Regions from separate parts of the Janthinobacterium sp. 1L-D-8-B-C4 genome, predicted to be linked through region 1. Evidence: predicted binding sites of a transcription regulator. Region 1 holds the regulator's gene; the other holds the start of a gene.
The links. Region 1 encodes LexA, which represses DNA repair genes until DNA is damaged. Its sites were predicted from a motif close to ACTGTATNNNNATACAGT; they were not measured.

Region 2: a site for LexA is predicted at 3,788-3,805, ahead of recA (recombinase RecA). Genes of this name have one in related genera too.

Annotation. Positions count from the first base shown of each region.
Region 1 is NZ_JBXAVX010000006.1:312,953-320,412, reverse strand. Features, by position in the region: gene AC0Z42_RS13555 (replicative DNA helicase) at 1-1,337, opposite strand, end outside; gene rplI (50S ribosomal protein L9) at 1,474-1,929, opposite strand; gene rpsR (30S ribosomal protein S18) at 1,957-2,247, opposite strand; gene priB (primosomal replication protein N) at 2,274-2,573, opposite strand; gene rpsF (30S ribosomal protein S6) at 2,591-2,980, opposite strand; gene lexA (transcriptional repressor LexA) at 3,257-3,895, shown strand; gene AC0Z42_RS13525 (cystathionine gamma-synthase family protein) at 3,962-5,203, opposite strand; gene purF (amidophosphoribosyltransferase) at 5,312-6,835, opposite strand; gene AC0Z42_RS13515 (CvpA family protein) at 6,873-7,361, opposite strand; gene AC0Z42_RS13510 (SPOR domain-containing protein) at 7,381-7,460, opposite strand, start outside.
Region 2 is NZ_JBXAVX010000004.1:377,231-384,690, reverse strand. Features, by position in the region: gene AC0Z42_RS10510 (VC_2705 family sodium/solute symporter) at 1-1,127, opposite strand, end outside; gene AC0Z42_RS10505 (DUF4212 domain-containing protein) at 1,124-1,423, opposite strand; gene AC0Z42_RS10500 (sensor histidine kinase N-terminal domain-containing protein) at 1,416-2,951, opposite strand; gene AC0Z42_RS10495 (response regulator) at 2,948-3,655, opposite strand; gene recA (recombinase RecA) at 3,874-4,980, shown strand; gene recX (recombination regulator RecX) at 5,095-5,553, shown strand; gene AC0Z42_RS10480 (methyltransferase regulatory domain-containing protein) at 5,644-7,182, shown strand.

The DNA of each region.
Region 1 (7,460 bases):
GTGTACTGCCCCATGAAAGTGAGGCGGATGCTGCCGATTGGCCCGTTACGCTGTTTGCCGATAATGATCTCGGCCGTGCCCTTGTCGGGCGAGTCGGGGTTGTACACCTCGTCGCGGTAAATGAACAGGATCACGTCGGCATCCTGCTCGATAGCGCCCGATTCGCGCAAGTCCGACATCACCGGACGCTTGTTGGGACGTTGTTCCAGCGAGCGGTTCAGCTGGGACAGCGCAATCACCGGGCAACCGAGTTCTTTCGCCAAGCCTTTCAGGCCACGTGAAATCTCGGAAATCTCGGTGGCACGGTTGTCGCCGGGGGAATTGGCCGACATCAGCTGCAAATAGTCGACGATGATCAGGCCGAGCTTGCCGCACTGGCGCGACAGGCGGCGCGAACGCGCGCGCAACTCGATCGAGTTCAGCGCCGGCGTTTCGTCGATGTACAACTGGGCGTCGTTCATCTTCTGGATCGCGTTGGTGAGGCGCGGCCAGTCTTCGTCGTTCAGGCGGCCGGTGCGCAGGCGGTGCTGGTCGAGCTGCCCGACCGAGCCCAGCATACGCATGGCCAGCTGGGCGCCGCCCATCTCCATCGAGAACACCGCCACCGGCAAGCCGCTGTCGATCGCCACGTTCTCGCCGATATTGACGGAAAACGCGGTCTTGCCCATCGACGGGCGGCCGGCGACGATCACCAGGTCGCCCGGCTGCAGGCCGGAGGTCATGCGGTCGAGGTCGATAAAACCGGTCGGCACGCCGGTGATTTCACTCTGGTTGTCACGGCTGTAGAGCTCGTCGATGCGCTCGACCACTTGCGTCAGCAAGGGCTGGATCGCGGTCCAGCCCTGCGCGCCGCGCGCGCCTTCTTCGGCAATCGCAAAGATCTTCGATTCGGCTTCGTCAAGCATCTGCTTGACTTCCTTGCCTTGCGGGCTGAACGCAGTGCCCGAGATATCGTCGGCCACGGTGATCAACTTGCGCAGCACGCCGCGGTCGCGCACGATCTCGGCGTAACGGCGGATATTGGCTGCCGACGGCGTGTTTTGCGCCATCGCGTTCAGGTAAGCGAGTCCGCCCACATCCTCGGCCTTGCCGAGCTGGGTCAGGGTTTCAAAAACAGTAATGACATCGGCCGGCTTCGAGGCGTTCACCATCTTGACGATTTGCTCGAAGATGATGCGATGGTCATAGCGATAGAAATCATCCGCATGCATGAAATCGGCAATGCGGTCATACGCGGCATTATCGCGCAGCAGACCACCAATGACGGACTGTTCTGCTTCGATCGAATGCGGCGGTATGCGGAGGGAATCCAGTTGTGGATCTGAGGGGGCGTTCATGGCGCGAATTATACCCGCTTCGGCGTGCGGGCAAAAATAAAGGGCTGAAAATGACGGAAAAAAAGGCCACAAAAAAGCCGGGCGAACCCGGCTTTTCCAATTGCGGCAATGCTGCAGGCCGAGGCCTGCAAACGATTTACGCGTTTGCGTCTGGTACCACAGCGATCACCACTTCCACTACCACGTCGGTGTGCAGGGCAACCGAAACGTTGTGCTCGCCAACAACTTTCAGCGGGCCGGTAGGCATGCGTACTTGTGCTTTTTCAACAGCGAAACCTTGCTTGGTCAGCGCTTCAGCGATGTCGAAGTTGGTGACAGAACCGAACAGACGGCCATCGACGCCAGCTTTTTGAGCAACTTGAACGGTCAGGCCGCTCAGTTTTTCGCCCTGGGCTTGCGATGCAGCCAGTTTGGCGGCAGCAGCTTTTTCCAGTTCAGCGCGCTTGACTTCGAATTCGGCGATCGCCGTAGCGGTAGCACGACGGGCCAGGCGTTGCGGGATCAGGAAGTTACGTGCGTAACCGTCTTTGACTTTGACGACTTCGCCGAGGTTACCGACGTTAACAACTTTTTCTAACAGAATGATTTGCATAGTTCTTCTCCAGGAATATCTGACCGATTAAGCGTGGTGCAAATCGGTGTATGGCAGCAGCGCGAGGAAGCGAGCGCGCTTGATTGCGGTGTCAACTTGGCGCTGGTAGTGCGCTTTGGTACCGGTCAGGCGTGCTGGCATGATCTTGCCGTTTTCTTGGACGAAGTCTTTCAGCGTGTCAACGTCTTTGTAGTCAACTTGTTCAACGTGTGCTGCGGTGAAGCGGCAGAACTTCTTGCGTTTGAACAGTGGGTTTTGCTGTTTGCGTTTTTCTTTAAGCTTGAGCTTGTTTTTGTCGAACTTTTTACCGAATGCCATTCTAGGCTCCTGTATCTAAAATTGCGCTAGTCAGAACTGACTGCACTAAAATCAATGATGTGAAACACCAAACTCTTGCTGTTGCGGCTTTTCCTGGCCAGGAAACCCGTGAACTGATACACCCCGCCCAAGCTTGCCTGACTGAACCGGCCTGAGATTTCGCCAGCGGCAAGCGCGGCAAGTTCAAACTCGGTCAAACGGGCGATACCGGCTTCCATCTGCTGCGAACTGTGCTGCAATACTGCATTCACGATCGGCAACCCTGCCGGGGTATAGCGCAATATTTCGCGCTCGGCAATGATGGCGGTAACTTGTAACTGGTTCAGCGCACGATCCTGGTCAATCAGGCTGCTGCTGCGGCTGGAGCGGCTGCTGGTGCTTCGGTGCGGTGGCTTTTGGCCGCATCTTCGCGTTGTACCGATTTCATCATCGGCGAAGGAGCTGTTTCAGCTTTCTTCATTTTAACGGTCAGGTGACGCAACACGGCATCATTGAATTTGAATGCTGTTTCCAACTCGACCAGGGTCTCGTTGTCGCATTCGATGTTCAGGCAGATGTAGTGTGCTTTAGGCAGTTTCTGGATCGAGTAAGCCATTTGACGGCGGCCCCAATCTTCCACGCGGTGAACCGAACCGCCGCGGGTGGTTACGCTGGCTTTGTAGCGTTCGATCATCGCGGGCACTTGCTCGCTCTGGTCCGGATGGACGATAAAGACTATTTCATAATGACGCATGCAAACTCCTTCAGGTCGGATTGATAATCGCCCACCCCGGCGTCAAGACGGGTGTGGGAAGGTCAGCCGAAGATTATAACCGCCTTTTGCAATCCGTTCAACCATTGCTTGCCATGCAGCGCCTGCAACGCCCGCCAGCGCAGCATTTTTGCTTCGCGCGCGACTTTTTCCATCGAAATCGGCCGAAAATGCCGAAAGTCGCTTGCATAGTCGGCGATACTGTACAAAAATACAGACTGTTCATATAGACAGCATTTCACTATGCACCCACCATCCATGATCAAGCTGACAGCACGACAAGAACAAATCCTGAACCTGATCAAGGACGCGATTGAAAACACGGGTTTTCCTCCGACCCGCGCCGAAATCGCCAATGAATTGGGTTTCAAATCGGCCAATGCAGCCGAAGAGCATTTGCAGGCCCTGGCCCGCAAGGGCGCCATCGAGATTTCGCCGGGCACCTCGCGCGGCATCCGCCTGATCGGCGCCTCGCTTGCCGAGCCGGCGCTGCCGAAGGTGCCTGCCGCGCTGCTGATGTCGCTGCCGCTGATCGGCCGCGTGGCCGCCGGTTCGCCCATCCTGGCGCAGGAAAACCTGGAAGCGAGCTACAACGTCGATCCGGCCCTGTTTTCGGCCAAGCCCGACTTTTTGCTGAAAGTGCGCGGCTGGTCGATGCGCGACGCCGGCATCATGGACGGCGACCTGCTGGCCGTAAAAAAAGTCGACAGTGCCAAGAACGGCCAGATCGTCGTAGCCCGCATCGGCGATGAAGTCACCGTCAAGCGCTACAAGAAAACCGGCACCCTGATCGAACTGTTCCCGGAAAACCCCGACTTCAAGGTCATTACCGTGACGCCGGAAGACGAGTTTGCCCTGGAAGGCCTGGCAGTCGGCCTGATGCGCAGCTGGCATTAAACTGCTGCACGTGAAAAAGGGCCGCCACAGCAATGCTGTTGCGGCCCTTTTTATTGCCGAAGGCGTTTACGCGTCCAGCGCGCTCTTGAAATCATCGAGCAGGTCGGCTTCATCCTCGATACCGACGGAAACGCGGATCAGCGACTCGGCAATGCCCATGCTGGCGCGGCGTTCTGCACCCATCTCGTAGAAGATCGTATGGGCGACCGGTATCACCAGGGTGCGCGTGTCGCCCAGGTTGCTGGCCGGTATCGCCAGGTTCAGGCGATTGAGGAAATCGAAGCAGTCGATGCCGTCTTTCAATTCAAAACTGAACAGCGAACCGTAGCTGCGGAACAACTCGGACGCCAGCGCGTGCTGCGGGTGCGACGCCAGGCCCGGGTAATGCACGGCCGCCACGCGCGGATCGGCTTGCAGCATGGTAGCGAGCGCCAGCGCGTTCGAGCAGGTGCGGTCCATGCGCAAGGCCATGGTTTCGGCGCCCACGGCAATATGATGCGCCGCTTCCGGCCCCAGCGAGGCACCGAAGTCGCGCAAGGCCTTGGCGCGGATCTGCGCAATGCCCCATTGTTTCGGCGCCGCCTTTTTGTAGTTCTCGAAAATATTCGGGTACTGCGTCCAGTCGAACACACCGGTATCGGTCAGGCTGCCCCCAAGCGCATTGCCGTGGCCGCCGATCGACTTGGTCAGCGCATTGATCACCAGGCCGGCGCCCACCGCTTTCGGGCGGAACAGGTAGGGCGTGGTCATGGTGTTGTCGACGATATACAGGATGCCTTTCTCGCGGCACAGCTCGCCAATCTTTGCCAGGTCGGCGATCTGCGTACGCGGGTTGGCGATGGTTTCAACGAACACGATGCGCGTTTGCGGCGTGATGGCGGCGGCCACGTTAGCCACTTCGGTGGCGTCGACGAATGACACGCCGATGCCCTGCCCCGTCACCGTCTGCCACAGGCTGTTGGTATTGCCGAACAAAAAGGCCGACGACACCACATGGTCGCCGGCGCGCAGCAAGGATTGCACAACGGCACCGATGGCACCCATGCCGGTGGCAAAGCACAAGGTGGCCACACCGTCTTCCATCTGGTTGACCTTGTCTTCCAGTGCGGAGACGGTCGGGTTGCCCTGGCGGCCGTAGCGAAAGCCCGGCTCCTTGCCCTGGAACACGGACGCCAGCTGGCGCGCGTCACTGTAGCCGAAAGCAACCGAAGTATGCACGGGCTTGTGCAGCGAGCCGTGCTCGATGCCCTTGCGGCGGTCGTTATGCAGGATGGTGGTGGTAAAGCCGTAGGTTTTTTTGGTGGTCATCGATGAAATTCCGGATATTCGATTTGCCGCGCAACCCCAAGGCAAATGCCGGGGTCAGACCTGAAGGTCTGACCCCAAAAAAAGCCCGGCGCAGGCCGGGCAGGTTACTTATGCTTCGGTAGTCGCCAGGTTCAGGTTCAGCTGGGAACGCGGCGTGTCTTCGGGCGCTGCCGCCTTCGGATTGTGGCGCGCATATTCCAGGCGGTCCAGGTAGTCCTGCGAGACGTCGCCGGTCACGTAGACGCCGTCAAAGCACGACGCTTCGAAGTTGGTCAGGGCCGGGTTGACGTCGGCAATCGCCTGCTTCAGGTCGTCGATATCCTGGTAGACCAGGTAATCGGCGGTGATTTCGCGGCACACTTCTTCGGTGGTGCGGCCATAGGCGATCAGCTCATCGCGCGTCGGCATGTCGATGCCGTAGACGTTCGGGTAGATCACCGGTGGTGCGGCCGAAGCGAAGATCACCTTGCGGGCGCCGGCTTCGCGCGCCATCTGCACGATTTCGCGGCTGGTGGTGCCGCGCACGATGGAGTCGTCGACCAGCAGTACGACCTTGTCCTTGAATTCGGACGGAATCGCGTTGAGCTTCTGGCGCACCGACTTCTTGCGCGCCGCCTGGCCCGGCATGATGAACGTACGGCCGATATAGCGGTTCTTGATGAAGCCTTCGCGGTACTCGATGTTCAGCGCCAGGGCCAGCTGGATGGCGGCCGGACGCGACGAGTCGGGAATCGGCATGACCACGTCGATGCCGCCTTCGGGCAGTTCGCGGCGGATCTTTTCGGCCAGGTATTCGCCCATTTTCAGGCGCGTGGCGTACACCGAGGCACCGTCAATGACGGAATCGGGACGCGCCAGGTAGACGAATTCGAACACGCATGGGTTCAGGCTGGCGTTGTCGGCGCATTGCTGGCTGTGCAGTTTTTTGTCAGCATCGATGAAGACCGCTTCGCCCGGCGCGATATCGCGCACGAAACGGAAGCCCATGCCTTCCAGTGCCACCGATTCGGAGGCGATCAGGTATTCGGTGCCCTGCTCGCTTTCGTTGATGCCCAGGCACAAAGGACGGATGCCGTGCGGATCGCGGAAGGCCAGCAAGCCCACGCCGGCGATCTGCGCGACGGCCGCATAACCACCCTTGACGCGGCGGTTCAGCACGGTCACGGCCTTGAAGATCGCCTCAGGATCGAGCACCAGGCCGCTGGTGGCCTGATGGATTTCATGGGCCAGCACGTTCAGCAGCACTTCCGAGTCGGAATCGGTATTGATGTGGCGGCGGTCGTTCTTGAACATCTCCTGTTTCAGCTGTTCCCAGTTGGTCAGGTTGCCATTGTGCGCGAGGGTAATGCCGAACGGCGCATTCACGTAAAACGGTTGCGCTTCTTCTTCGCTCGACGAACCGGCGGTAGGGTAGCGGCAGTGGCCGATGCCGGAATTGCCTTGCAGCGAACGCATGTTACGCGTACGGAAGACGTCGCGCACCAGGCCATTGGCCTTGTGCATGGAAAACATACTGCTGTGATTGGTCGCAATCCCTGCCGCGTCCTGACCACGATGTTGCAAGAGCAACAACGCATCATAGAGCAATTGATTGACAGGTTGATGGGAAACGACGCCGACGATGCCACACATGGTGTGCTCCTGTAACTGTGCTACTGATTTAAAAAGATCAAAATTTCACATGCTGCGCGTAGGCGGCAGGCAGATAAGGCTTGATGATGCGCGCACCCTGCTCCGCAAACGGACTGAGCAAGGCGTTCTTCCAGAACGGCTGTTGCGGAATCGAGGTCATGCCGCACAAGATGACGGTGGTCAGCACAATTACAAGCCCCCGCGCCGCGCCGAACAGGCTGCCCAGCATCCGGTCGGCCAGGCTCAGCCCGGTTACCTTGACCAGCGCATCGATCGTCATGCCAAGCAAGCCCATCAGGATGCGTACGCCGATAAACAGAATCACGAAGGCCAGCAGCAGGCGCACGGCCTCGCCAGGAATCACGGCCGGCAGGAATTTCGCCAGGGTCGCGCCGTAGGCGTTGGCTGCGACAAACGCCACCACCCAGCTCACCAGCGACAGGATTTCCTTGATCAGGCCGCGCATCATGCTGATCAGCACCGAAGTGGCCAGCACGAACAACACCAGATAATCGAAAATCGTCACGCCGCCTGGCCCACTGGCATCATGCTGGCACCAGGCTGCCGCCCAGGCCCAGCTTTTGCAATTTGGCGCGCGTCTTTTCCGCCTCGTCGCGGCTGCCGA
Region 2 (7,460 bases), on a different contig from region 1:
TTGCGCTTGATATCGGACTGTGCGCGGTCGGGTGCGGGAAACGGCTGGGCATGCGGCGTGATCGGCTCGGCCCGCTTCAAATTCAAGGCCAGCGCCGCCTGCCAGGCGCTGCGCGCCTCTTCCGGGCTTTTCGGATAGGCGAGCAGGGCCCGCTCGGCGCTGCGGATATCGAACAGCGAGGCATTGCGCTTGCGCAGGATATCGAGCTGGCGCTGGGCCGCCAGCCGGCCTGCATCCCACGCGGCGGGCAAGCCATCGAGTTCGATCTGGTAGTTGCGCGCGCGCTGGGCGTAGATGTCGCGCACTTCCTGTTCCTTCGGGTCCTGGTCCAGTACCTGCTCGCGCGCGCTCAGCTGCGTAAGCACCTTGCCGTAGGCGATCTGCGGCACCGGATTGTCGGCATGCTTGACCGACAGCCACATGGCGGGTATCAGAAAGGCCACCACGATGATGATGTACTGCGCCACCTGGGTCCAGGTAATGGCGCGCATGCCGCCCAGGAAAGAACACACCAGAATGCTGGCAAGTCCAAGGAAAATGCCGACCGAAAAATCGACACCGGTAAAGCGCGAGGCGATCAGGCCGACCGCGTAGATCTGCGCCACCACATAGGTGAACGAGACCACGATGGTGGCGGCCACGGCCAATACGCGCACCGGCGCGCCCTTGTTGTCCGGCCCGCCGCCATAGCGCGCTGCCAGGAAATCGGGAATCGTGTACTGGCCGAACTTGCGCAAATAGGGCGCGATCAAGAGCGACACCAGGCAATAGCCGCCGGTCCAGCCCATGATGAAGGCCAGGCCATCGAAACCATTCAGGTACAGCCCGCCGGCCAGGCTGATGAAGCTGGCCGCCGAGATCCAGTCGGCGGCGGTGGCCATGCCATTGAACAGGGCCGGCACGCGCCGTCCGGCCACATAGTATTCGGTGACGTTCGAGGTGCGGCTGATGACGCCGATGGTGGCGTACAGGGTGATGGTGGCAAACATGAACAGATAGCCGATCCACACGCGCGACATGCCTTCCTGTTCCAGCACCGTCAAGGCCAGCAAAAAGGCCGCAAAGCCGGCCGAAAACAGCAGGTAGTAGCGCGACAGGCGCTTGAACAGGCTGCGTGGCGCGCTCATGGCAATGGCTCGGCCTGGAACTGCTGGTCGAGCCGGCGCATGCGCCAGGCATAGCAGCCGAGGATGGCCAGGTAGACCAGCGAGGCGCCCTGGGCCGCCATGTAGAACGGCAGCGGCCAGCCGAACAACTGCAGATGCAGCAGTTCGCGCGCGTAGAACACGGTCAGGAAACCCGTCAGCAGCCACACCAGCAGCAGCACCGCCGTCAGGCGCCGGGTGGCTTGCCAGTGCGCGGCGCGGCGCGCCAGCAGCGCGGGGCTGAGGTTGGGGTTGGGCGCCGGCTTGGGCTTATCCATACGTGATGTCGTCCTCGGGCGGGGTTTCCGGCGGCAGCAGGGCAATCGACAGGCGCAGCAGGGTGCCCGGCCATTTCGGCGTATGCGCGCGCGGATTGTGGAAGATGTCGACCTCGGCGCCGTGTTGCTGGGCAATTTCGCGCACGATGGCCAGGCCCAGGCCACTGCCATCGACATTACTGCCAAGAATGCGGTAAAAGCGTTCGAACACGTGCGCGCGCTCGGCCTGGGGAATGCCGGGGCCCGTGTCTTCCACTTCCAGGATGGCCAGCTCCTGGGTGCTGCGCACGCGCACCGTGACGCTGCCGCCGACCGGCGTATAGCGCAGTGCATTGTCGATCAGGTTGCCCAGCAACTCGCGCAGCATCATGGGATTGCCCGAGATCATCACCGGCTGCGCCGCTTGTTCAAAGCCCAGGTCGATGCGCTGGGCAAATGAGGCTTGCACCCAGTCATGCACCACGGTGCGCGCCAGCTCGCTCAGTTCCAGCGGTTCAAAGGCCGTGCCCGCCTGCGGCTGGTTTTCCGCGCGGGCCAGGGCCAGCAGCTGGTTTACCAGCCGCGTGGCCGCTTCCGAGCTTTTGGCCAGCTGCAGCAGCGAGCGGTGGATCTCGTCCTGGTCGGTCTGGCGCAAGGCCAGCTCGGACTGCATGCGCATGCCGGCCAGCGGCGTTTTCATCTGGTGCGCGGCGTCGGCGATAAAGCGCTTTTGCATGTCGATCGACAAGGACAGGCGCGACAGCATGTCGTTGAGCGAACCGACCAGTGGCGTGATTTCCTCGGGCACCTGGTTTGAATCGATCGGCGACAGGTCGTCGGGTGGCCGTGCGCGTATGCGTTCCTGCAGCTGCGCCAGCGGCGACAGGCCGCGCGACAGCGCAAACCACACCAGCGCCAGGATCACCGGCAAGATAATAAATTGCGGCAAGATCACGCCCTTGATGATTTCATTGGCCAGCTGGGCCCGCTTTTCCAGGGTTTCCGCCACCTGCACCAGCGCGCGCTCACCATCGTCGCCGCCGCCGTCGGGCGCGTCGATATACGAAAAGGCCACCCGCACCGGCGTGCCATGTACCGAGTCGTTGCGAAACAGCACCGTGCCGCTGCGATAGCGCTCGGCATCCTGCGGTGGCGGCAAGTCGCGGTCGCCGGCCAGGTAGCGGCCCTGCTGGTCGAGCATCAGGTAATACACGGCGTCGACATCGTCGCCGCGCAGCGCCTCGCGCGAGGCGCCGCCGGCCCGGCCGGGCAGCCGGCCAGGCTGCGCGCCGTCGGCCTGCCTGACCTGCTGAACCAGCATCGTCACATTGTCTGCCAGCGCATGGTCGAAGGGCTGGTTGGCGATGCCCTTGGCCACCAGATAGGTGATGGCGATACTCATCGGCCACAGCAGCAGCAGCGGCGCCAGCATCCAGTCGAGGATCTCGCCGAACAGCGAGTGCTGGATGGTTTCATCGTGCTCGCTGGTGGGCGGCTCGTACCAGTCGTCTTCGGCCAGTTCGTCTGCTGGCGCTACATGCGGCTTCACTTGCCGATGTCGCCGGCGTCCAGCGGCACGCGCGCTTCCGTATATTTTTCCAGGCAGTAACCCAGGCCGCGCACGGTGGCGATGCGCACGCCGCCCACCTCGATCTTTTTGCGCAGCCGGTGCACATACACTTCGATGGCGTTGTTCGACACCTCTTCACCCCATTCGCACAGGTGGTCGACCAGCTGCTCTTTGGAAACGAGACGGCCGGTGCGGCCCAGCAGGATTTCCAGTAGGCCCAGTTCGCGCGCCGACAAATCGATCATCTGTTCGTTGATATACGCGCTGCGGCCCACCTGGTCATAGCTGAGCGGCCCGTGCTTGATCACGGTGGCGCCGCCGCCGGCGCCGCGGCGGGTCAGGGCGCGCACTCTTGCCTCCAGTTCGGACAAGGCGAAGGGCTTGGCCATATAATCATCTGCACCGAGATCGAGGCCGTTGACTCGTTGCTCGATGGAATCGGCGGCCGTCAGTATCAGCACCGGCAGCAGGGAAGCGCGCGCGCGCAGGCGGCGCAGCACTTCCAACCCGCTCAATTTGGGCAGGCCCAGGTCGAGTATCAGCAGGTCGAATTCCTGGGTGGACAGGGCGGTATCGGCTTCCTGGCCATTCTTGACGCAGTCGATGGCATAACCGGACTGGCGCAGCGAACGGGTCAAGCCGTCGGCCAGCACGCTGTCATCTTCGGCAAGTAAAATACGCATGGCAGATTCCTAAGCTTGCGACATCAGAAGTGTGTATTGTGTTTCATTTTGCGCAAGGTGGCGAATATTTATGAAAAACCGGCCTTGTAATGATCTGTTTCAATTCAAATGCACGTTCCGCTTGCATTAAGCACTGTTTTTTTATACAGTAGTGTCTGTCATGTATTTTGTGCTGCAACCCTTTACACCTATGCGCCAGTTCGGGCTGAAAGAACATAATGGACGATAAAAGAGCTGTAATACCCGCTGCTGAAAAAGCCAAGGCGCTGGCCGCCGCGCTGGCACAGATCGAGAAGCAGTTTGGCAAAGGTTCGGTCATGCGCATGGATGCCAGCGCACCGATCGAAGAAGTGCAAGTCGTGTCGACCGGTTCGCTCGGCCTCGATATCGCGCTGGGCGTGGGCGGCTTGCCGCGCGGCCGCGTGGTGGAAATCTACGGTCCTGAATCGTCGGGTAAAACCACGCTGACCCTGCAAACCATCGCCGAAATGCAAAAACTGGGCGGTACCTGCGCCTTTATCGACGCCGAGCACGCGCTCGACGTCGGCTACGCGCAAAAGCTGGGCGTGAACCTGCACGAACTGCTGATCTCGCAACCGGACACGGGCGAACAGGCGCTGGAAATTTGCGACGCCCTCGTGCGTTCGGGCAGCGTCGACCTGGTGGTGATCGACTCGGTAGCGGCGCTGACGCCACGCGCCGAGATCGAAGGCGACATGGGTGATTCCTTGCCAGGTCTGCAGGCACGTTTGATGTCGCAGGCACTGCGCAAGCTGACCGGCTCGATCAACCGCACCAATACCCTGGTCATCTTCATCAACCAGATCCGCATGAAGATCGGCGTGATGTTCGGCAGCCCGGAAACCACCACCGGCGGCAATGCGCTGAAATTCTACGCTTCCGTGCGCCTGGATATCCGCCGCACCGGCTCGATCAAGTCGGGCGACGAAGTGATCGGCAACGAAACCAAGGTCAAGGTCGTCAAGAACAAGATCGCGCCACCGTTCAAGGAAGCGCACTTCGACATCCTGTACGGCGCAGGCACTTCGCGCGAAGGCGAGATCCTGGACCTCGGTTCGGATGCGAAGATCGTTGAAAAATCCGGTTCCTGGTACAGCTACAATGGCGAGCGCATCGGCCAGGGCAAGGACAACGCCCGCGCCTTCCTGCAAGAGCGTCCGGCGCTGGCGCGTGAAATCGAAAACAAGGTTCGCGCTTCGCTGGGCGTGCGTGAGTTGCCACCGCTGGCGGGTGAAAAGCCTGAAAAAGCCGACAAGGCTGCGGACAAGGCCGCCAAGGCAGCGGAAGCCAAGGCTGCTGAATAAAGTAGCTGACGCGGCTAGCCGCAAGGTGTGACCCTGATCGCCGTCCCGCGCTGTTGCGCCGGGCGGCGTTTGTGTTTGTGTGGTTTGATCGTGAAATGAAAGACAAGGTGGTGTATGGCCAGAGTGCAATTGAGCCTGAAGGGCAGGGCGCTACGCTTTCTGTCGATGCGCGAACACAGCCGCATGGAATTGCGCCGCAAGCTGCAGCGCCATGCCGAGGAAGGCGACGACGTGGAAGCCTTGCTCGACAGCCTTGAGCAGGCCAACTGGCTGTCGCAGGAGCGTTTTTCCGAGTCGCTGGTGCACCGCCGCTCGGCCCGCTTCGGCAACAGCCGCATCATGGCCGAGCTGCAAAGCCATGGCATACAGGGCGAGGCGCTGCAGGAACTGAAGGCGGGCCTGGCCGAGGGCGAGACCGAACGCGCCTGCGAAGTGTGGCGCCGCAAGTTTGGCGAGGTAGCGCAAGATGCCGAGCAGCGCAGCAAGCAGATGCGTTTCCTGATGCAGCGCGGCTTCTCGCAGCGCGCGATCCAGGTGGCGATCAAGGGCCTGGCCGACGAAGATAGTGATTAAAAAATATCAACAGGCTTGTCCGGATCAGTTATCCTGCCCACAGGCTGCGGCGCATGGTGCGCAGGCCATGACTGGTGAGATGGGATACTGATGAACGACTGGCATGCTGGCTATACTTCCGAAACCTCGTACACCTACGGTTATTACACGGAATTGAATCCCCTGCGGGTGCAGTTGATGCTGCTCAGTTATGGCTATATGCCGCCGAAGATCAGCACCGCCTGCGAACTGGGCTTCGGCCAGGGCATTACCGTCAATATTCATGCGGCCGCCTCTGGCGTGCGCTGGTACGGCACCGACTTCAACCCGGCCCAGACCGCGTTCGCGCAGGAACTGGCCGAGGTGGCGGACAATGGCGCCGTGCTGTCGGAGCAGTCATTCCGTGATTTCTGTGGACGCAGTGACTTGCCCGACTTCGATTTCATTGCCCTGCACGGTATCTGGAGCTGGATTTCGCCGGAAAACCAGGGCCATATCGTCGATTTCCTGGCGCGCAAGCTCAAACCGGGTGGCGTGCTGTACATCAGCTACAACACCCAGGCTGGCTGGGCGGCGATAGCGCCGCTCCGTGAACTGCTGGAGCAGCATAGCCGTGTCATGAGCGCGCCGGGCCAGGACATCCGCGCGCGCGTGGGCAGCGCCATGTCGTTTGTCAGCCGCATGATGGACACCAATCCGCGCTACCTGGCGGCCAATCCGACCGCCGCCCTGCGCCTGAAACAGCTCGGCGAACTCGATCCGAACTATCTGGCGCACGAATTTTTCAATCATTACTGGCAACCCCAGTCGTTTTCCAGCATCAGGCCGGCACTGAGCGCCGCCAAGCTCGATTTCGCCGGCTCGGCCGCATTTTCCGACCATGTCGACGTGCTGAACCTGACGCCCGAGCAGGTCGCATTCCTCAGCCAGATTCCAGACCCCACTTTCCGTGAAAACACGCGCGACTTCATGGTCAACCGGCAGTTCCGCCAGGATTACTGGGTCAAGGGCGGGCGCCAGCTCAACGGCTACGAACAGACCAATGCACTGCGCGCATTGCGCGTCATCCTGGTGGCGCCGCGCCAGCATATCGCGATGACGGTCATCGGCGTCACGGGCGAAGGCAATCTGGATCAGGCCGCTTATGATCCGCTGTTCGACCTGATGGCAGACTTCCAGCCGCACACCATCGGCGAACTTGAACATGGCTTGCAGGGCAAGGTGCAGGATCTGGGCGCCTTGCTGCAAATGCTGCTGGTACTGGCGCACAAGGCCTGCGTGTCGCTGGTGCAGGACGATGCCGCCATCGCGCTGGCGCGGCCGCACACCGACAAGCTGAACCGCCATTTGCTGCACCAGGCGCTGGGACGCAACGACATGGCCGCGCTGGCCAGTCCGGTCACTGGCGGCGGCGTGGGTGTGTTGCATCTGCAACAGTTATTCCTGCTCGGGCGACTCCAGGGCCACCACGGCACGCCAGCGTTGGCGATGTTTGTATGGGAAGCTTTCCAGCCGCTCAAACAGACCATGATGCGTGATGGCGTGTTGCTGACGAGCCAGGAAGACAACCTGGCGGAAATCGCCCTGCATGTGGACAGCTTCCTCATGAACGTGCTGCCCATCCTGCAAAGAATGGGCGTGGCCGACTGAGCAGGTAATGGTTGAGAGCCATGGGCGCAACATGATTTTTATGATATCAATTATTTCCATCATGAATGACTGCCGGTAAAATCGCATACTTTATTTATGATTTGAAGGCTTTTATCGATAGAAGTAAAAATTATGTTGCGGCGCAACCTGCGCGCGATGTGCTACACTTTTAGGGTTTTTGCGGCGCCGCAGGTGCGGTTGCTGTTCGTAGAAGCTGCGAACGGCGTGCTTTATGCACATGGCTGCTTACTAAATTACGCCGCGCAAGCGGCATCGGT